DNA from 3 places in the Sporomusa sphaeroides DSM 2875 genome. Region 2 is predicted to be linked to each of the others. Evidence: riboswitches for the same ligand, from Rfam matches in the RefSeq annotation. Region 2 holds a riboswitch; each other region holds the start of a gene.
What was found. A riboswitch is a leader RNA that binds a small molecule or an ion and turns the genes downstream of it on or off. The one in region 2 is predicted to bind S-adenosylmethionine.
Positions count from the first base shown of each region.

Region 1: it holds a riboswitch for S-adenosylmethionine, as region 2 does, so the genes downstream of both, SPSPH_RS13685 (MetQ/NlpA family ABC transporter substrate-binding protein) here and SPSPH_RS05010 (trans-sulfuration enzyme family protein) in region 2, are expected to answer to the same signal.
Region 3: it holds a riboswitch for S-adenosylmethionine, as region 2 does, so the genes downstream of both, metK (methionine adenosyltransferase) here and SPSPH_RS05010 (trans-sulfuration enzyme family protein) in region 2, are expected to answer to the same signal.

Region 1 covers NZ_CP146991.1:2,904,957-2,912,340, reverse strand. Annotated here, with positions in the region: gene SPSPH_RS13710 (glutamine--tRNA ligase/YqeY domain fusion protein) at 1-258, shown strand, start outside; gene SPSPH_RS13705 (YdcF family protein) at 337-1,089, shown strand; gene purD (phosphoribosylamine--glycine ligase) at 1,116-2,387, shown strand; gene SPSPH_RS13695 (DUF456 domain-containing protein) at 2,456-2,968, shown strand; gene SPSPH_RS13690 (TetR/AcrR family transcriptional regulator) at 2,985-3,575, shown strand; gene SPSPH_RS13685 (MetQ/NlpA family ABC transporter substrate-binding protein) at 3,622-4,443, opposite strand; SAM riboswitch class I at 4,582-4,686, opposite strand; gene SPSPH_RS13680 (YerC/YecD family TrpR-related protein) at 4,876-5,172, shown strand; gene hisZ (ATP phosphoribosyltransferase regulatory subunit) at 5,197-6,378, shown strand; gene SPSPH_RS13670 (HDOD domain-containing protein) at 6,371-6,898, shown strand; gene SPSPH_RS13665 (D-2-hydroxyacid dehydrogenase) at 6,911-7,384, opposite strand, start outside.
Region 2 covers NZ_CP146991.1:1,153,982-1,161,365, reverse strand. Annotated here, with positions in the region: gene SPSPH_RS05025 (ABC transporter substrate-binding protein) at 64-1,233, opposite strand; gene SPSPH_RS05020 (YezD family protein) at 1,545-1,877, opposite strand; gene hydE ([FeFe] hydrogenase H-cluster radical SAM maturase HydE) at 1,892-2,938, opposite strand; SAM riboswitch class I at 3,111-3,208, shown strand; gene SPSPH_RS05010 (trans-sulfuration enzyme family protein) at 3,292-4,437, shown strand; gene SPSPH_RS05005 (TIGR04100 family radical SAM protein) at 4,486-5,088, opposite strand; gene SPSPH_RS05000 (DUF2292 domain-containing protein) at 5,115-5,468, opposite strand; gene SPSPH_RS04995 (ABC transporter ATP-binding protein) at 5,545-6,429, opposite strand; gene cysK (cysteine synthase A) at 6,493-7,384, opposite strand, start outside.
Region 3 covers NZ_CP146991.1:2,303,323-2,310,706, forward strand. Annotated here, with positions in the region: gene priA (primosomal protein N') at 1-1,675, opposite strand, end outside; gene SPSPH_RS10775 (hypothetical protein) at 1,775-1,903, opposite strand; gene SPSPH_RS10780 (heavy-metal-associated domain-containing protein) at 1,916-2,143, opposite strand; gene metK (methionine adenosyltransferase) at 2,287-3,474, opposite strand; SAM riboswitch class I at 3,549-3,656, opposite strand; gene coaBC (bifunctional phosphopantothenoylcysteine decarboxylase/phosphopantothenate--cysteine ligase CoaBC) at 3,709-4,911, opposite strand; gene rpoZ (DNA-directed RNA polymerase subunit omega) at 4,921-5,127, opposite strand; gene gmk (guanylate kinase) at 5,170-5,787, opposite strand; gene remA (extracellular matrix/biofilm regulator RemA) at 5,806-6,072, opposite strand; gene SPSPH_RS10810 (YicC/YloC family endoribonuclease) at 6,123-7,007, opposite strand; gene SPSPH_RS10815 (hypothetical protein) at 7,113-7,384, opposite strand, start outside.

The DNA.
Region 1 (7,384 bases), 1.8 Mb from region 2:
TATGATTACCTGTTGACTGCTCAGCAGGATCAGGAAGAAGAGGCTAAGGATTTCGTCGATACGCTAAACCCTGATTCCCTGGAAGTTTTGACAGCTTGCTTAGTGGAACCAAGTATCAAAACAGCTCAGCCAGGCAGTCGTTTTCAGTTTATGCGGCAGGGATATTTTGTCGTTGATCGTGATTCAACCGCCGACCTTCCCGTATTTAGCCGTATTGTCTCCCTGAAAGATTCCTGGGCCAAGCTGGAGAAGAAATAATAGCAGGAAAGACTTTTGCCAGGCACGGATGCCGGCAAAAGTCTTTCTGATGCCAGATGCTAGAAACGAGGTATTCCGGTGTTGGTTTTGATAAAGTTCCTATACATAACTTTTCTGCTGCCACCAGGCCTGTTTATTGCTGCGCTGGCTTTTGTCTGTGGCCGGATGTATTACCGGCACCAGCGGGGAGCAGGGCTGCTGGCACTGATAACAGTGCTTTTGTACCTGATATCCACGCCGTTAGTGGGAGATATCTTAATCCGGTCCTTAGAGAGCCGTTACCAGCCGCCGGCAGCAATAACCGGTGATGTTATTGTCACGCTGGGAGGCGGGGCTACGGCCGATACGCCGAATGTTCATGGTCAGGGACATCTTATGGGGTCTGCTGCCAACCGGCTGTTAACGGCAGCGCAGTTACACCGGCTTACCGGCAAGCCGGTCATCGTTTCCGGGGGGCAGGTATTTGCCAATACCGGTAAGGAAGCCGAGATTGCCCGGCATATCCTGCAAGGCTTGGGTGTCGCCGATGATAATATCATTGTGGAGGGGCAGAGCCTCAATACTACCGATAACGCTAAATTTACGCAAAAAATTATAGCGGAGCGTGGTTTTACCAGTCCGGTGCTGGTGACTTCGGCTTTTCACATGGAGCGGTCTGTACAGCAGTTTGCTAAATATAATATGGAAGTGACGCCATACCCGACCGACTATCAGACAAATACCCGCTTTATTTTTGAATGGCATTTGTTATGGCCCCGGGCGGACGCTTTCTATAACACACAGTTGGCCGTCAAAGAATATCTCGGCCTGATGGCAGTACGCTGGTTTTAATGTTATATATGAGGAGTAGTGATATCTTGAAAATTTTACTTATCGGCGGTGGCGGACGCGAACATGCTCTGGCCTGGAAACTGGCGCAAAGCCCCCGGGTGGAGAAAATCTATTGCGCTCCGGGCAACCCCGGCATTGCGGCTGTGGCCGAATGTGTCAATATTGATGTAAGCGACAATGCCGCTTTAGGCCAATTTGCTTTAGACCATGCTGTCGATTTAACCGTGGTTGGCCCGGAACTGCCGCTTACCAACGGTCTTGTCGATCATTTTGCCACATTACAGCTCAAGGCTTTTGGACCGTCCCGGCAGGCGGCCCAGCTGGAAGGCTCGAAGGCTTTTGCCAAAGAAATTATGCACAAATATAATATTCCCACCGCCGCTTCCGCGGCCTTTACCGATGCGGACAAAGCTATCGCCTATATAAAGGAGCAGGGGGCTCCCATTGTTGTTAAGGCAGACGGTTTGGCAGCCGGCAAGGGTGTCGTGGTAGCCATGACAGTGGAGGAAGCGGTTGCCGCCGTCGAGATGATGATGCGGGATAAGGCTTTCGGCAGCGCCGGTAATTTGATCGTTATCGAGGAATATTTAGAGGGTGAGGAAGCCTCCCTGCTGGCCTTTACCGACGGCTTTACGGTAGCTCCCATGGTGGCGGCTCAGGACCATAAACGGATTTTTGACAATGATCAGGGTCCCAATACCGGTGGTATGGGAACCTATGCCCCGGCGCCGGTGGTAACTCAGGCTGTGCGGGAGCAGGTGACGCGCGAGGTGCTGCAGCCGGTGGTTGACGGACTGCGTCAGGAAGGCATTATCTATAAAGGCTGTTTATACGCCGGCTTGATGATTACGGCCCAGGGGCCCAAGGTCATTGAGTTTAACGCCAGGTTTGGCGACCCTGAAACACAGGTGGTATTGCCGCTGCTGGATAGTGATTTGGTGGACATCATGGAGGCCTGTGTCGGGGAGCGGCTGGCTGATGTAACCATCAATTGGCGGCAGGAAGCAGCCGTTTGCGTTGTGCTGGCGGCAGCCGGTTATCCGGGCGATTATACCAAGGGGAATGAAATTACCGGTATCGATCAGGCGGAACAGCAGGGCGCAATGGTTTTTCATGCCGGTACCGGCAGCAAGGACAACCATATTGTTACCGCCGGCGGCCGGGTGCTGGGCGTGACTGCCGTAGCCGGTGATATTCGTGCGGCGGTAGAGAAGGTATATCAGGCTGTACCTGAAATCAAATTTGCGGGAATGCAGTACCGCAAAGATATAGCCCACCGGGCGTTTAACCGCAAATAAGCTAAGAGGGAGATTGCCACGCGTATTAGGCAGATCGCTGGCAACCCGCTCGCAAAGGAGTGCATGGTTTGGATGCAGGGTTAATAGCCATTAATCTACTGGTTATAGCGATCATCGCTGTTGGTATTGGTATGACGGCAATTGGCTTGCCTGGCAACTGGCTCATATTTTTTACGGCGCTGGGGTATGGCTATACAGAAGGCTTTGTGCATATGAGCAGTACCGCGCTCTTGCTGCTTTTGGGCGCATTATTGCTGGGCGAACTGGCTGAATTTATAGCAGGAGCGCTGGGGGCCACCAAAGAAAATGCATCCCGTATGGCTATCGGGTTTGCCTTCGTTGGCGGCATTGCCGGCGGTATTGCCGGCACAGGCATTATGCCGGGACTTGGCTCGATTGCGGGGGCCATCACCGGCTCATTTGTCGCCGGTTACCTGGCGGAGTATGCCGCTACCGGCAACCGGGAGAAAGCGGGGCGGGTTGCCAAGAGTATCATGATTGGTCAGGCATTGGGATTGATTTTCAAATTAGCCATGGCTATCGGCATGGTGGTTTTGATCCTTTCCAAACTGGCTTGGTAAGGACAGGAGGAAACTTATGAAACGCCGGCAAATACTTGATGCTGCCTATACTGTTTTTTCCCGCAAAGGCTATCATCGCGCCACGGTTGATGAGATTATTGCCTTAGCCGATACCGGTAAAGGCACAGTATATAACTATTTTGTTAATAAGGAACAACTTTTTTATACCTTGATTAAGGAACGCAGTGCCGGTTTTGAGGCTGAGCTTGATACCATTGCCGCTCTTGCCGAACCGGCGCTGGATAAAACCAAGAAAGCCATTCGGGTTTTTCTGGAGTTTTATGTGCAAAATGCGGACTTGTGGCGGGTGCTTATGCATGAGATGCGCGGGTTAGGCCGTGAGGAACCGTCAAGCTTTACCGAGGCGGAGCGGGAAAAATACCGGGAAAGGTTTGTTCACACTATCGGGATATTGCAGCGGATCTTACAGGAAGGAATTGATCAAGGTACTATCCGCCATTGTGATGTGCACAAAGCCGCCCATGGTTTGTTCAGTGTTATTGTGATGATGGTGTTTCAGGGGTTTGTTGGCGGAGAGCAGGATTCTATTGATAGTACGGCCAACAGCATTGCCGATATTTTTATGTACGGGATAGTTAACCGTTAATCAAAAAATGAGTCCGGGGATTTCCCCAGACTCATTTTTTACTTCATTAAAATGCCGGTACAATAGCACCTTGGTACTTTTCATTGATAAATTTCTTAACTTCTTCGGAAGTTAAGGCTTTGGTTAATTTTTGGATTTCCGGGCGGTTTTCATCGCCTTTGCGGACGGTAAGGATATTCACATAAGGGGAGTCTTTTTGTTCAATAAACAAGGCGTCTTTACCGGGAACCAGCTTAGCTTCCAGCGCGTAGTTGGTGTTAATGACAGCTAAGGTCAGGTCATCCAGGGAACGCGGCAATTGGGCAGCTTCCAGTTCGCGGACTTTTACATTTTTGGGGTTGGCGGTAATGTCGCTGATGGTAGCGGTAACGCCTGCGCCGTCTTTGAGCTTAATAATGCCGGCCTTCTCCAAGAGTGCCAAAGCGCGGCCGCCATTGGTGGGATCGTTCGGGATGCCAATTTCTGCGCCGTTTTGCAGGTCATTCAGGTTTTTAACTTTTTTAGAATAAATCCCCATAGGTTCGATATGTACGGCAGCAGTATAGGTTAGATCCAGTTTGCGCTCAGCGCTGAACTTGGTCAGGTAGGGAATGTGCTGGAAGAAGTTAGCATCAAGCTCTTTTTCCGCAACAGCCATGTTAGGACGGACATAATCGCTCATTTCTACCACAACCAGATTGATGCCTTCTTTTTCCAGAATGGGTTTGATGACAGCAAGAATTTCAGCATGGGGCAGAGGGGTTGCGCCTACTTTGATAGTCTTTTTCTCAGTTGCTGAAGGGGCAGGCGTTTCTTTGCCGCCGCACCCGGCAAGGAGAGTGGAGAACGCCAATAAAGCGGCAAGCAATAATAAGGTAATCTTTTTCATGACATATTCCTCCTAATAGTAGTTACTTTACTAATGGCACCAAGGTAAGACAATGTTTTGGCTAAAAAAGCAGGTCAGCCTCCTTCCGTAAAAATAGTGAAAGCCATTTCGGCAGTCCGAAATGGCTTGTTGTCCAGTTCTTCATCTGCCAGGAAAGTATCCTGTGGAATTGGCACCGTTCGCAAATTGCGATGGTTGCCGCAGCGTCATCGGGCCATTCCCTCAGCCAGCTCTTGATGAACAATATGAATTTATGAAATTTATATTAGCACCGATAGGTATGTCTGTCAATAAAAATATAATTAAATTAGTAAAAATGAGTAAAATAGTAAAAAGTTTTAATTCAATAAAGATAGAAAGTGATAAAGAAGGAAAAAACAGGTGTGTAGCGAATAGATAGTGTAAGCAAGTATTTACAGGAGGCGTAATAGTATGACCGCAAATCCCAAATTGAAAGATGCACTTATCGACCAGCTGTTCCGGGGGATTTTATCGCTTAGCAGCGAGGAAGAGTGTTACCAGTTTTTTGAGGATGTATGCACAATCGGTGAACTTAAGGCGATGGCGCAGCGGCTGGAAGTGGCGCGGCTGTTAAAGGCAGGCGTCATTTATGACGATATTGTTGCCGCTACCGGTGCCAGTACCGCAACCATCAGCCGGGTTAAGCGCTGCCTCTATTATGGAGCAGACGGTTATAAAGCAGTGTTGGCCCATCTGGAGGAAAAATAGTGCCGAGTAGAATGGAGTGTTAATATGAATAAAAATTTTGTGCCGCAAATTCCGTATGGGACGCGGGACTTGCTGCCCCGGGAAGCCAAGCAGAAACGGATTGTCGAGGGGGCGCTGGCTCAAGTTTTTTCCTGCTGGGGCTATGACGAAATAGTGACACCGACCTTTGAATATATGGAGACACTGGCAGTTGGTACAGGCAGCAACATTCAGCAGCATGTATTTAAATTTTTTGATAAAAACAACCGGATTCTGGCGCTTAGACCGGATATGACAACCCCGATTGCCCGAGTGGCGGCGACCAGACTGAAGGAAATGCCGCTGCCGCTCAGGTTGTTTTATCTTACCAATGTCTTTCGCCATGAGCAGGCGCAGGCCGGCAGACAATGCGAGTTTTATCAGGCCGGGGTGGAACTGTTAGGTGCGCCCGGTCCGGCAGCCGATGCCGAAGTTGTGGCCCTGGCGGTAGAAGCTATGCTGGAAGCCGGGCTGACCAATTTTCAAATCGGCTTAGGCCAGGTGGATTTTATTAACGGCCTGATGGCGGAAAGCCAGTTAAGCCCCGAGCGCCAGCAACAGATCAAATCCGCCATGGTTACCCGCGATTTGGTTGGGCTTGGCGAACTGCTTTCACAGAGCGGACTTAAGCAGGCAGCGCAAGAACTGCTTAAGCAAATTCCGCTTTTGCATGGACGGGAGGATATGTTAAGCAGAGCCTACCGGTTGGTCAGCAATGACCTCAGCCGGGCGGCGCTGGATAACCTGGCCGATATTCACAAGCTGCTTGCAGGCTATGGTGTCGATCAGTATGTTAATTTTGACCTTGGCATAATTCGTGACTTTGATTACTATACCGGCATGGTATTTGAGGGCTATACGCCGGGACTGGGCTTCCCGCTGTGCGGGGGCGGGCGTTATGATACGATGCTGGCTTCACTGGGGGTTGCCAACCCGGCGACAGGTTTCGCCATGGGAATAGAACGGATGCTATTAGCCCTGGAGCGCCAGGGGATTGGCGTCAGCGTGCAGGGTAAAGATGTATATATTGCCTGGACGGAAGGTAAGCTGGCGCAGGCCATTGAAGCGGCTAACCAATGCCGGCGGCAAAGACGCCGGGCAGAACTGGCGCTTGCTGCCGAGCCGCGGGCGGTGGCGGAAGCAGTGGTTCGCACCCGGGGCTATGAGGAATTGATATATATTGAGTAAACGGATAAAACAGGTTGTAGCGGCGGTCACTGCCCGGATTAGCGAAACAGACAGGCAGTTTGTGGAGCGGTATTTAGACCCGGCGGCAGCCGCCTTCTTTTGGCAGATGAACCTACCTGACCAGCGGCATGCTTTGAATGTAGCCTACACAGCCGGGGAACTTGCCGCTAAGGAAAAGGATGTTGACCAAGAATTACTGCTAACATGCGCGCTGCTTCATGATATCGGCAAGATAAAAGGGGATGTCAGCGTTGCCGATAAAATCATTACCGTAATTTTGGATACCCTTGTGCCGCGCTGGGCCAAAAGCTGGCAGCGACTGGGGCGGGGTGGCAAGGTAGCCAATCTCCGGCATGCTATGTATATCTATTATCATCATGCCGCCCGGGGAGCAGCTATGCTCGAGGCGGCCGGGCTTGACAGGCGGATAACCGGGATCGTGGCCAGGCATCATGAAGCGCCGGCAGACGGCGAACCGGTAGAGCTTACACTGCTCAGAGCGGCTGACAGCCTGAATTAGTCCCTCAAGGTACTAATAGCCTTTGACTTTGTCAACCACATTCAGCATTTCACGCCCCTGGATAAAGCGGGTAAGATTATCGGCAAACAGCTTAACGGAGCGGTCAAGATAGGCCGGTGACAGGGCGGCAACATGCGGTGTAATGATAACATTGGGCATGCTCCATAACGGACTGCTCTCAGGCAGCGGTTCACAGGCAAAGACATCCAGCCCGGCACCGGCAATGAGGTTTTGCTCCAAAGCGGTGACCAAATCATTTTCATTGACAATAGCCCCTCTGGCGATATTGAAGAAATAAGCCGAAGGCTTCATTGCCGTAAAATGCTGCAGTCTAATCCGGTTTTGTGTGCTTTCGGTCAGCGGCAGGGCGGTAACCGTGAAATCGGCCTTGGCCAGCATTTCCAGCAGACTATCATCATCCGGCGGATACAGCTTATCTACAAATAATTCTGTGGTGACCTCCTGCTTGCTGGCAAGTACCGTCAT
Region 2 (7,384 bases):
GTTGGCTATATACTAACATAGCCGGGTTTTGACTGTCAACCTTTTTTTACTATATTTTCACCATTATTGTTTAGGGGTGATTTTTTCCTTAAACACTTGTTTGCCGTCTTTCATTTCAATAACAACGGCGCTCTTAATAGGATTATGATTGGCGTCAATTGTTACAATACCTGTGCTCAACTGCAAATCCTTAGTTTGTTCTATGGCATCGCGAATTTTTTGCGGATCAGTGCTGTTAGCCCGCTTGATGGCGTCAATCATCAGCAAACCGGCATCATAGCCCAGAGCGGAGAAAACACTTGGTTCCTGGTTGTATTCTTTCTTATACGCAGCAATAAATTTCACGACATTAGGATCGGTATCCTGGGAAGAAAAGTGACTGCTGAAATAGGTATTGTTCAGCGAAGCGGCACCGGCAATTTCTACTACTTTGGCATCATCCCAGCCATCGGTTCCAATGAACGGCATGTTCATGCCCATTTCCCGTGCCTGCTTAAGAATTTTGCCCACTTCTTCATAATATGCCGGAATAAATACTACCTCAGGATTAAGTGCTTTAATTTTGGTCAGCGTTGACTTGAAATCCTGATCCTTTTGTAAAAAGGCTTCCTGCCCTAAGATGGTACCGCCATTTTGGGTGAATACGGTTTCGAAGGATTTGGCCAGTCCTTTGGAATAGTCGGAACTGTTATCAATATACATAACTGCGGTTTTTACTTTCAGCGTATTGCTGGCAAAGTTCGCCATAATGGTGCCTTGCAGCGGGTCGATAAAGCAGGAACGGAAGGCGTACGGACGCGTTTTGCCATTATCGACAGTAATCTTTTCACTTGTTCCGGTAGGAGTGATAATAGGAATTTTATTATCCTGGGATACCTGTACTGTGGCTATCGTATTTGAACTGGTGGCAGGTCCGAACACGGCTACGACTTTGTCCTGGGTAATAAGCTTGGTAAGAGCATTGGTTGCTTCGGCAGCTTCCGATTTATTGTCTGCCAATACTAACTTTATTTGTTTACCTAACACACCGCCGGAGGCATTAGCTTCTTTGATGGCTAGTTGGATGCCGTTTACTGCTTGTTTGCCATAGTTGGCCACACCGCCGGTTAACTCGAAGTTACCGCCAAGCTTGATTTCATTTGCGGCCTCTTGTTTGGCTCCGCCGCCGCAGCCGGCCAGCGCACCAGCCATCATCAGTGTGCTCATAGCCACTGCTAACATTTTTTTTCGCATATTTTCTCCTACCCCTTTTTCCCCCGTACTATAGCTCCCATTCAGTCTGTACACTGAAACTCACAGAGCGTATCTATGCCGGGGAAATTCTATATTTTATAATCAAAATATACTATACACCTTTACATGTTTATTGTCAACACGGTTTTTGTCGTTTTTACATAAAGTACATTTGTATTTATTAAGAGCACGAATATAGTGCCTAAAAGAAAAGCGTCACCCCTTTCCCGGCGAAAAAAGTGACACTAACATTACAACCCCCAAAAAACATACGGCGATGAACTATAAGCAGTTCATCGCCGTATGTTCCTTTAAATTCCGTCGCCATGAAGGCCGGTTAATTTTCCTACCCGGTATTTTTCGGTTCTCTCCACCTGCATAATCTGTCCTGCCTGGATTTGCATAGCCACTTTTCCATATTCCATGCCGTCAACTGATTGCAATATCCGCATCCGCACCCCAGTGGCAGCCGCTGCAGTTTTACCTGCGCCCTTCGGCGGCTGTTCGCCTATCCGGATTTTTTCCAGTTTCTCCATTTGAATAATCCGTGAATCCTGGAGTACCAGGGTAACAGAACCAAAATTAATATGTCTCACAGCTTGCTCAATCAGCGCAAGCACTTCCTCAGAAATATGTTTATTCATACGCCCATTCCCTTCTAAGCCCGCTTTACCCGGAAACCGTGCGTTTCAGCTACCTTGCGGCCAATACCCTGAATTTTGCCGGTAATACACGAACGGCAATGAGCCGGCGTGTCGTTGATACAAATCTTCCCCGGGTAGAGCAAATACAGCTGCCGGTATTCGCCCTCGGTAACATTGGGCATCACTACATTGGCCCCCCGTTGCAGCGCCAGTACCCGTCCCTGCGGGTTCAAAGACTCCATAGCGGTTGTCGCCGGAATATTAATATCCGGTAACAGCAGCCGGGTCATAGCCATCACCTTGGTGCTTAATTCAAAAGTACCGCCCGCCTCTTTGGCTAACGGCGTGTCCGGATTAGGAATAAACGGACCTACACCAATCATGTCCGCATCCATGCTTTTGAAAAACAAAACATCATCGGCCAGCGATTCAATAGTTTGCCCCGGTATACCGACCAGTGAGCCTGTTCCCAGCTCAAAACCCAGCTCTTTTATGTCCTGCAAGCATTTTACCCGGTTATCCCAGCTCATGCCCGGATCGAGTTTTTCATACAACGCTTTGTCGGTAGTCTCAATTCTGAGCAAATACCGGTCGGCACCGGCATCACGGTATGCTTGATAAACCTCACGGGGTTTTTCACCCACACTCAGTGTAATCGCCAAACCAAGTTCCTTGATTTTTTTGATAATATCAACCATGGCAGCCACATCAAACCATTCATCTTCGCCTGACTGCAGCACAACCGTGCGATAGCCGTATGACTTGGCTTTGGTTGCAAAATCAAGGATGGTTTCCGGTCCCAGACGATAACGGTTTACCTTTTTATTATCCCGCCTTAGACCGCAATACAGACAGTTTTGTTTGCAGGTGTTGGAAAACTCAATCAGACCGCGCAAATGTACCTCGTCGCCCACATACATTCGGCGCACCCGGTCGGCGGCAGCAAAAAATTCCGCTTCGTATTCGGTATCTATCAGCAGCGCAACAATTTCATCTTTAGTAAGCTCATGGGTTGTTTCAGCTTTTTCAATTAATGCCAGTATATCTTTTTTATCAGTCATACTGTTACTGCCTCCCCGTATTCCCAAAATAGTTATCTCCTGTTGAAATCATGATATCCGGTTTTTCAACCGGCGTCAATATCAAGCAGGCAAGAGATAAAAAGCATAAAAATATCTATTGACAAATTGTATTAAGTATGCAAAAATAAAATCCAATAAAATTAAATAATTAAACTTATCGAGAGTGGTCGAGGGACTGGCCCTATGACACCCGGCAACCGGCAGCAATGCAAGGTGCTAAATCCAGCGGAGCAATCCGGAAGATGAGTTATCAGCGCATACAGGCGACTCTTCTTACGGTGGAGTCGTTTTTTTGTTGCCTGCCGCAAACACAAAATAGGAGATGATATGTTATGAAATTTGCCACCAAAGCCGTCCACGCAGGTCTTGTCACCGATAAAACCACCGGTGCCATCAGCACTCCCATCTACCAGACAACCACCTTCCGCCACCCTGAACTCGGCCGCAGCACCGGCTATGACTATTCCCGTACCCAGAACCCTACCCGCAAGGCGGCGGAAGAAGCCGTAGCCGCCCTGGAGGAAGGGCATGCCGGCTTTGCCTTCGCTTCAGGCATGGCTGCCATTTCGGCAATACTGATGCTGTATCAGCCTGGTGATCATCTGATTATTACCGAAGACTGTTATGGCGGAACCTATCGCATTATGGACAAGATATTCAGCCAGTTCGGTCTGACAGTTACTTTTGTCGATACCAGCAGCCTGGAAGAGGTGCGCCAGGCACTGCAGCCTGCCACGAAAGCCATCTTACTGGAAACACCCACCAATCCGCTGATGAAAATTGCCGATATCCGGGCAATAACGGCTATCGCCCGTCAGCATACCCCACAACCGGTGCACGTCATTGTGGATAACACCTTCCTCTCCCCCTATTTCCAGCAACCGCTGACTCTGGGCGCCGATATTGTCTTCCATAGCGGTACCAAATACCTGTCAGGCCATAATGATGTGGTCTGCGGTCTGGTAGTTGCCGGTGACCCCGCGCTCTGTGAAAAAATCGGGTTTATCCAAAACGCTACCGGCGCCATCCTTGGGCCGCAGGACAGCTGGCTTTTACTGCGGGGGATCAAGACACTGGCAATCCGGTCACGCCAGCACGAAAAAAACGCACAGGCTGTCGCCGAGTGGCTTACCACCCATCCCAGTGTTACCAAAGTCTATTACCCCGGCTTAGCCAACCATCCCGGTAAAGAAATCCAGGACGCCCAGGCCTCTGGCTATGGCGGCATGCTGTCTTTCACCGTAGACCATCCCCGCCTGCCTGCCCAAGTGCTGCGCAAGGTAAAAGTTCTCCAGTTTGCCGAAAGTTTAGGCGGCGTCGAATCGCTGATCACCTTCCCGGCAGTCCAGACCCACGCCGACATCCCGGCCGACATTCGCGAGCGCTTAGGCATTAGTGACTGTCTCTTGCGCTTGTCTGTCGGCATTGAAGATGTGGAAGACATTATTGCCGATTTGGCCCAGGCGCTGGAACAGTAAGATAGAAATGAGTCAGAAATTTTTTTCTGACTCATTTCTATATCTAAATTATGATTGATAATGCCGGACTCTAAAATCAACACCAATTCTGTTGGCAATCTCCCGGCATGACTGGATATTGTCATCAGGCATAACATCAACAACAGACAGTACTACCTGGGGAATATACTTTTTGCACTTAGCAGCAAACGCAAGCATAGCCTCATAGGCTTTTTCACCATAATCAGATTGGCATAGTTCCTGATATTCTTTACTGTTTTTTGCATTCATGCTAATAGAAACAGCATCCACCAGCCCTGCTAACTGTGAAGTAATATCCTGCCCGCAAATCAAATTGGCATGCCCGTTTGTGTTTATGCGAATAGACATGTTATATGCATTTTTCAGATATCTGCATATTTCGATAATATCATAAGTTCGCAGCATGGGTTCTCCATACCCGCAAAATACAAACTCCCGGTACTTATAGATATCCCTGGCTTGAATATCTGCCAGAACTTCACTGACCGTAGGTTCCCGTTCCAGCCACAAATTCATTCCCCGGGAAATACCTTCCTGATTATTTCTTACGCAAAAAGTACAATTATTGGTACAGCGGTTGGTAATATTGATATATAAAGAGTCTCCCCATTCATACGTAATCGTCATCATCACCCCTTTTTTCAATCAACTATGCCTTAGATACCATCTCCGTAAATTCCTTCCTGTTCGTTAATCCGCCGTTTTTCGGTTTTCTCTATCTGTTCCACCTTGCCATCTTCAATTCGGATAATCAGCTGCCCATACATCAGACCTTCAAGCTGAGCAATGATTTTAGGCTGAAAAGAGTGCTGTCTTGCTGGAACATCCTGTACTATATAGCCGGATTTATTTTTAGCGGTAAAAATAAATTTTTCTGTTCGCTCCATTTTAATCACATAGCCGTCCTGCACTGTCAAAATTAAGTGCCCATATTTAACCGTATGAAGCGAATGACGGATCAACTCCATAACTTGCGGCAACAAACGTTTCTTGGAACTTAACTTTTCCACATTACACCCCCGAATTAATTATTATCGACAAATCATCAGCCAAACAAGATGCAATGCAAAAGTGTACTGATTCAGTTTACAATGCTGCCGACGCAGATATGGATTCAGCCACATTTTTTCCAGATAACTTCGTCTTGCCAGCGGTGAAATGCTCGGTTTGCAGTAATTCCCAAATTTTGTGCCGAACCCAGCCAAAGTCGGCTGATGAACGGATACCATCGCGTGGTCTGGGCAGATTGATAGTAACAATTTCTTTAATGGTTCCGGGATTTGCCGTCATTACAGCTACCCGGTCTGCCAGAAATACTGCTTCATCAATACCATGTGTAACAAAAACAATGGTTTTCCTGGTTTTTTCCCAAATGCGCAGCAGTTCTTCCTGCAGAACCTCCCGGGTCTGAGCATCAACGGCTGCAAAGGGTTCATCCATAAGCAAGACCTCCGGATCATAAGCCAATGCTCTGGCAATAGCTACACGCTGCTTCATGCCTCCGGACAATTCATGAGGATACCTGTCCTCAAAGTTTTTCAAGCCGACTAATTCAATATACTGCTGACTGATTTCCTTGCGGTCTTTTGACGGCACCTTTTTTATTTCAAGCCCAAATTCAACGTTTTTTCGCACTGTTCGCCAGGGAAACAACGCATATCCCTGCATTACGATGCCACGGTCCAAAGCCGGACCGGTAATCAGCTTGCCGTCCATGTATATTTCGCCGGAGCTGGGGTGGGCCAAACCGGCAATCATATCCAGAAAAGTTGATTTTCCACAGCCGCTTGGGCCGACAATGGCCAGAAATTCTCCTTGTTTAACAGTAAGGTCCAACTGTTTAATTGCTTCAAATTCAGTAGCTTCTTCGTTTGGCTTGCGCTTAATTTTAAATACACGCCGGATATTGCGGGCAATGATTTTGTCATCTGCACCAAAAAATTCTGTTGGTGCTACCTGATTATCGGACATCCAACTTCCTCCTTTATCGTCAAACTGCAAAGCCAGGCAGTATCGATTCTATAACAAACTCGATCATTTATTTTCTGCAAAAAGTACGGTGCTAAGATACCGCTCACCGGTGTCCGGCAAAATAACCACCACTAACCTCCCCTTATTTTCCTGTCTTTTGGCTACCTGCAGGGCGGCAAACGCCGCTGCACCGGAAGAAAAGCCGACCAGTACGCCTTCTTCCTTAGCCAAACGCTGTGCGGTAGTAATGGCTTCTTCATTCTTCACTTTAAAGATTTCATCAATTACATCCAAATTCAGTACATAGGGAACGAAACCTGCCCCAATTCCCTGAATCTTATGAGGGCCGGGCTGCCCACCGGAAAGAACAGGGGAATCCAAGGGTTCAACCGCGACCACCTTGATATTAGGATTGCGCTGTTTGAGTACTTCCCCCACACCGGTAATCGTACCGCCTGTACCAACACCGCCAACGATAATATCTACTTTACCGTCTGTATCCTTCCATATTTCGTCTGCGGTAATGGCCCGGTGAATTTCCGGATTAGCCGGATTATTAAACTGTTGCGGCACAAATGAATTTGGCGTCACAGCAGCTAATTCTTCGGCTTTTAAAACAGCTCCTTTCATGCCTGCCGCACCGGGAGTGAGCACCAGTTCCGCACCGTATGCTTTCAACAGACTGCGCCGTTCCACACTCATGGTCTCCGGCATGGTCAGGATAAGCCGGTACCCTTTGGCAGCGGCAATTAAGGCCAGGGCAATGCCGGTATTGCCGCTGGTAGGCTCGATAATTACCGTATTTTCATTGATAAGTCCCTTTTCCTCAGCGTCCTTAATCATGCTGAAACCGATGCGGTCCTTAATACTGCCGCCAGGGTTAAAGGATTCCAGTTTAGCCACGATTTCTGCCTGAGCCCCGGCTGTTACCTTATTCAGGCGCAGCAATGGCGTA
Region 3 (7,384 bases), 1.1 Mb from region 2:
CAGGACAAGTATCAGGCACAGTATGGCGTTCCTGACAGTAATGGCAGCGAAGGCTATTGCCGGGGGTGTGATATACCAGTGAAATATCACAATGTCTGCATTTGAGCACATGGCCGCATTCGCGGCACAGGACAAAGGTAGAATAGCCGCGACGGTTAAGCAGGATAACGGCTTGCTCCTTTTTTGCCAGGGCTCTGGCTAACATCTCCTGCAGTGGCAGTGAAATGACGCTGCGGCGTCCTTGTGCCAATTCCTGGCGCATATCAACAAGTGTAACTTCCGGCATTGGCACATCATCAACCCGTTTATTCATAGAGATTAACGTATGGGTGCCGTTAAGTGCCTGGAAGTAAGTTTCTATCGCCGGGGTAGCGCTGCCCAGTACCAGGGCTGCACCGGCCAGTCTGGCCCGGATTAAGGCAACCTGCCGGGCATGGTAACGGGGAGATTCTTCCTGTTTGTAAGTAAACTCATGTTCTTCATCGATAATTATTATGCCCAGATCGCGGGCAGGTGCAAATAAAGCCGAACGTGCACCAATAACAATGCCAGCCTGGCCGGACTGGAGGCGGCGCCAGGCATCGTGCCGTTCGCCGACTGATAGTTTGCTGTGGATAACAACAACATCATTGCCAAACGCTGCCCGAAAACGGGCGACAAGCTGACTGGTCAAAGCAATTTCCGGCACCAGGACAATGGCCTGGCGATTATGTCGCCGGGCTTCAGCGACAGCCTTGATATAAATAAGCGTCTTGCCGCTGCCGGTAACGCCGTGAATCAAAAAAGATTTATGCGTTCCGGCTTTAATGGCTGGAATTATTAGCTGTAAGGCGTGCTGCTGCGGTTGTGTCAATGATACCTCGGCAGCCTGCTGACAAACGCTGTCATAGCTGTTGCGGAGTACCGGTACACTGCGGCTGGTAATGAGCCCTTGTTCTGCTAATTTTTTTACAGTGGCTTGCGAAATATTAAGGTGGCGCAACTGGGGCAAGGCAAGTTCATTATTCTGCAGGAGTGCCTGCAAAAGCCGGCGCTGGGCTGCCCTGGTTTTGGGCAGCATTTGCTCAGCTTGAGCAGCAGTTTCCTTGCTGACAGCCAAGTTAATAATCGTCGTTGTACTGGCTTTGCCGCGTGTATTGACAGTATCTGCATGAATAATTAGTTTATGTTGTAAAAAAAATTTTATCATAGCATCTATGTTACCGGGAAGTTTGGCAAGATCTTTGAGACTAACCGGACCATGAGCATAAATATAGGTGAGTGCCTGGCGGTATTCCTCCGGCTTGTTGTCGAGCAGCATGGCTGCCGCTTCATAATCCATTGCGGCAGATGCCTGATAGGCTTTTTGCGTTTTTACTCCCGACAGGCCGGGAACGAACAGACGCATGGCTTCGGCCAGTGAACTGAGATAATACTGGCTTATCCATTTGGCTGTTTTCAACATATTGTCATCAAACCAGGGGTAATCATCAAGTATAGCAAGGATGGCTTTTAAGCCTTCCGTACATTCGGGTTCCACACCGACAACGAACCCTTCTACCTTCCTGTTGCCGAACGGAACTAATACACGCCAGCCGATAGTGATCTCAGGTAAGTGAGCTGGAATAATGTAGGAAAAAGGCTTAGTAATGCTGCGGGCAGGAATATTTACAATAATTTGAGCGGTGTTTGCCATTTTTTCTACACCTGGCTTTCTTTTCTTAAGGATAAAGAGAAGGGGACTATGCAGTCCCCTTTGTTAGCTAACATATATATTTATATTCGCTTTTCAGTGTCAAATACCTGCTACCGGTTTTTCGGGATCATGAGCGGCCATTTCCCAATCTAGCCCGGTGTCCATTGGCAAACGTTTAAAAAAACGCTTAATCCGGCGCTTTTTCAGCGGTGAAAAATGGAGCTTCATATGTCAGACTCCTCAACCTTGAATTGAATAACCGAGTGATTGTAAGGTTTCTTCAATATATCCGCTAGAAGTCACCGATGCATCATGGCTGACAGCAATTTGCTTAGAAGCTAAGTCTACTTTTACGGACGAAACACCATGAAGGTGGGACAACGTATGCTCAATACGGTCCCGGCAATGGTCGCCTTTGAGGCCCCCAACACGGTAAACGGATTGTGTGGTATTTTTCTGTGTGGCCAATGGAATACCTCCCCTTTTTACTGAATTGAGTCTCCAGCAATATTAGTATTACCATTGGCCACTAATTAATTAATATTTATCCGCTGACTACCCTGTCTAAGATTCTTACCCTTTTTTACTTGAAACCAAAGAACGGTTAACTCTTATATATTGGCTTCTTTGCGAAGCATATCGGCTTTATCGGTACGCTCCCAGGGCAAATCTATGTCAGTGCGGCCAAAGTGACCGTATGCCGCTGTTTGACGGTAAATGGGGCGTCTCAGATCCAGGGACTTGATAATGCCGGCAGGTCTTAAATCAAAGTGCTTGTTGATCAGTTCGACAATTTTGCTCTCGTCAATTTTCGCGGTACCAAAGGTTTCTACCATGACCGATACCGGCCGGGCAATACCGATGGCATATGCTAATTGTATTTCGCACTTATCGGCCAAGCCTGCTGCGACGACATTTTTGGCTACATAGCGGGCAGCATAGGCAGCAGAACGGTCCACTTTTGTGGGATCTTTACCGGAGAAAGCGCCACCGCCGTGGCGAGCCATGCCACCGTATGTATCGACGATAATTTTGCGTCCTGTCAGTCCGGAGTCACCTTGCGGGCCGCCTACAACAAACCGGCCGGTAGGATTGATATAGTATTTGGTTTGCGCATCTAACAGTTCGCCGGGAACCATCGGAATGATAACTTTGGCGATAAGATCTTTTTCAATGGTTTCTCTGTCGACTTCCGGGCTATGCTGGGTTGAAATTACGATAGTATCAATGCGTAACGGTTTACCATCCTCATATTCAACAGTTACCTGGGTTTTTCCGTCCGGACGGAGATATGGCAGCTCGCCGTTCTTACGAATCTCAGAGAGGCGGCGGGCTGTTTTATGAGCCAGGGCGATGGGCAATGGCATATATTCCGGAGTCTCGTTGGTAGCATAACCGAACATCATACCCTGGTCACCGGCACCAATCGCTTCAATGGCATCCATATTGCCTAACTTGGCTTCGAGCGCTTTATCAACACCTAAAGCAATATCGGCAGACTGTTCGTCAATAGAAATTAACACACCGCAGGTTTCACCGTCAAAACCATATTTAGCACGGGTATAACCAATACTTTTAATGGTCTCACGAACAATTTTGGGAATATCTACATAGCAGTTGGTCGTGATTTCACCTACCACATGCACAATACCGGTGGTAACCAATGTTTCACAAGCTACCCGGGCATTGGGGTCATGAGCCAGAATTGCGTCAAGTACACTGTCGGAAATTTGATCGGCAATCTTATCTGGATGGCCTTCGGTTACAGATTCAGATGTAAAAAGTACACGTTTTACCATAGTGCTGTCCCTCCTAAATTCTATATTGCAAAAAAGAAAAGCCTCCGCAAGCAAGGGAGGCGTGATTGTTCTCACTCCCATCTTGCGGTTTATCCGCCGGAATTGGCACCGTTTTTAGTAAAACTACTAAATGGTTGCCGCGGTTTCATCGGGCCAGTCCCTCCACCAACTCTTGATGAGTATAGCATATGCAATTTAACAACAAAAAGATTTTAATCCAAATACAAAAAAAAATCAAGTATAATTTGTCAACATTACACAAATTTTGTCAATCAGAATTTCAGCCACCTGGCGTTTAGTAAGCTGCGGCAGTTCTTCAATCTGGCCATTTTTATGTATGACTCTGACAATATTTGTGTCTGTATTAAAGCCGGCTCCCGGTAAAGTAACATCATTGGCAACAATCATATCAAGATTCTTCTTAATTAGTTTCTCTTGTGCATGACTTAAAAGCTCTTGCGTTTCGGCTGCAAAACCGATTAAGAGCTGATGCTTTTTACGCTCGCCTAATTCGCGCAAAATATCAGGATTTTTGATCATGGATAAGGTTAGGGTATTGCCGGTTTTTTTTATTTTTTGGTCTGCTGCCGTCTCAGGCCGATAATCAGCCACGGCGGCGGCTTTGATTACAACATCGACAGTATCAAACTCCGCAAGCACAGCTTCACGCATTTGCGCGGCAGTTTCCACTTTTGTGACAGTTATCCCCGCCGGACAGGCAAGACTTGACGGACCGGAAACAAGAATAACTTCTGCGCCGCGTGCTGCGGCGGCTTCGGCAAGAGCATATCCCATTTTGCCACTCGAATGGTTGCCAATATATCTCACCGGATCAATGGGTTCACGCGTACCGGCAGCCGTAACCAGTACCCGCTTTCCGGCTAAATCCCGGTTGCCTTGCAGCAGGGATTTAACTTTTTTTACAATATCTGCCGGTTCAGGCAAGCGGCCGGGGCCATCCACACCACAGGCTAACATGCCGGAGGCCGGTTCTACTATATGATAGCCAAGTCCTGCCAGTTTGTTTAAGTTTTGCTGGGTAATTGGGTTTAGATACATATTGGTATTCATGGCTGGAGCCAAAATTACCGGTGCTTTGGTAGCCATGACGGTGGTTGTAAGCATGTCATCGGCTATGCCGTTTGCTATTTTGCCGATAATATTGGCTGTTGCCGGCGCAATGAGGAATAGGTCAGCGCGGCTGGCCAGTGCAATATGCTGCACATTCCAGGTCTTGGGCTCTTCCCACATGTCGGCAACCACCGGGTTGCCGCTAATTTCGCGAAAGGTGAGCGGTGTGACAAATTCTGTAGCCGCTTTGGTCATGATAACATAGACCGTATACCCGGCTTTCTTTAACCGGCTGACAATTTCAACTGCTTTATAGGCGGCAATGCCGCCGGCAACTCCGATAACGATAGTTTGGCCTGATGACATTGCTGACTCCTATTTAATGCCGGTTTTGGTGCGTTCGTAGGTAATTTTACCTTGAGCCACCTCTTCCAGGGCAATTGTCACCGGCTTATTCGATTTAGACTCCACCAGTGGCTGCTGGGCATCCATAATTTCCCGAGCCCGTTTGGCAGCTAAGACAACCAGTGTATATTTGCTGTCAACCTTTTTCACTAATGTATCTAAAGACGGATTAATCATAGCATATCCCCTTGCCTAATTTATTTACTGTGCCAAGTTTCGTTAGTTACAACGTGCCTGGCAAAGACTATCAATTAAATCGGTATTGCGTTCTGCCCGATGCTTTTCAGCGGCAATGATTGTTTCCACTTTTTGCACAGCTGCCGCCACTTGATCATTTACTACAATATAATGATAGTTATGCGCCTGAGCAAGTTCGGCGCTGGCACAATGCAGGCGTTTTTTGATGACTTCCAGGCTGTCAGTACCGCGTTTATGAATTCTGTCAGCAAGCTCATCCAATGAGGGCGGGATGATATATATATATACACCTTCCGGAAATTTTTCTTTTATTTTCATAGCTCCCTGGGTATCTATTTCCAGTACGACATCATATCCGTTTTTTAACTGTTCAAGCACATAGTGGCGTGGCGTCCCGTAAAAATTGCCGTAGACTTCGGCCCACTCCAGCAGGTCGTCGTTTTCAATCATGGTTTGAAAATGATTTTTGGCAACAAAAAGATAATTTACTCCGTCAGCTTCTCCCGTCCTGGGTTGGCGGGTAGTAGCCGATATAGAGTATTTTAACTGGGGATTGCTACGCAGCAACTCGCGGCAAATGGTGCCTTTGCCGGTACCCGAAGGACCGGATACAACTAGTAGTATTCCTTGCTGCGGCATGGCTTTAACTCCTTTCCCTTATTCGGCAGTGTCATCGCTGGTGTCTTTGCTTGTTAACCGGTGAGCTACTGTTTCCGGCTGTACTGCCGATAAAATAACATGATCACTGTCGGTAATGATTACAGCGCGGGTCCGGCGTCCATATGTAGCGTCGATAAGCATACCCCGGTCGCGCGCTTCCTGAATAATGCGTTTGATGGGAGCTGATTCAGGGCTAACTATGGATATGATCCGGTTAGCCGACACAATATTGCCAAAACCGATATTAATTAATTTTATGTCCATTAAGACTCCTCCTATAAATTTATAGGCCACTTAGACGTAATTCTCCTATATTACTCTATGTTTTGGATTTGCTCTCTGACCTTCTCAATTTCACTTTTAATTTCAACAACAATATTGGCGATGGCAGAGTCATTTGCTTTGGAAGCAATTGTGTTGGTTTCCCGGTTTATTTCCTGAACAATAAAATCCAGCTTGCGCCCCACGGCGTCAGGCGAGTTTACAGTTGCCCGGAACTGGGATAAATGGCTTTTGAGCCTGACAATTTCTTCAGTGAAATTAGTTCTGTCAGCAAATATAGCCGATTCTTGCAGCAGTCTGGTTTCGTCAGGTTCTGCCCCTACTGCGGCCAGCAACTCCCGCATACGGTTTAATAGCTTTTCCCGGTAATCTACAAGAATCTGCGGTGCTCTCTCCTCTACAGCCGCAATATAGCTGCTGAGCTTGTCTACCCGCTCCAGGAGGTCGCGCTCAATATTTGCGCCCTCAGCTTCACGCATTTTCATCAGATTGGCCACTGCCGCCTCAATAGCCGCCGCCAGCTTGGGCCATAGCTGTTCTACATCTTCGGTGATTTCTTCCACTTTGAAAACTTCAGGATATTTGGATAAATGGTAGATGTTATCAGTTGCCGGTATTTCCAACAGGCCGGCTAATTCTCTCATTGCATTATGGTAAGCCATTGCCAATTCTTTGTCAACCCTTACCGTACGTTTCTTTTCGCCATATTCATCAACCGTAATAAAAGCGTCCACCCGGCCGCGCAAAATGGTATTGGCAATGCTGCGGCGGATCTTATCTTCCAGACTGCCCAGGCTTTTCGGCATACGGATAACAATTTCGTTGTAGCGGTGATTTACTGCTTTAATCTCAACTATAATGCGATGGCTTGAATCAATGTATTCCCCCCGGCCAAAACCGGTCATGCTTTTGAGCACGGAAACTGCACCTTCCTTTGCGTATGTTATTATTCACTGTTCATGCGATTTTAACCGTAGATTTTTACAGTTCCTCCTGCTTTGTTGGTTGTCCATCGCAATGAGTTATTTGAAATTAGACAAATCAAAATAAAAGCGGCGTTCCTTTTTGTCTTTAGTGGTTAACACCACTGTCACAGGCTTGTTTAACTGTACTTCTCTGTTATTGAAGTAAAAATATGTATGGGTTGTGAACTTTGGTTCGTCTGGGAACCAAGGGGTTTTTACCGGAGAATTAATAACAGCATGATATGGCTTGAGCGTCTTCTTGTCTTGTTTAATCGTGGCTTGAATACCGTTACTGAAATTCTCGGTGCTGCCATTAATTGTTATACTGA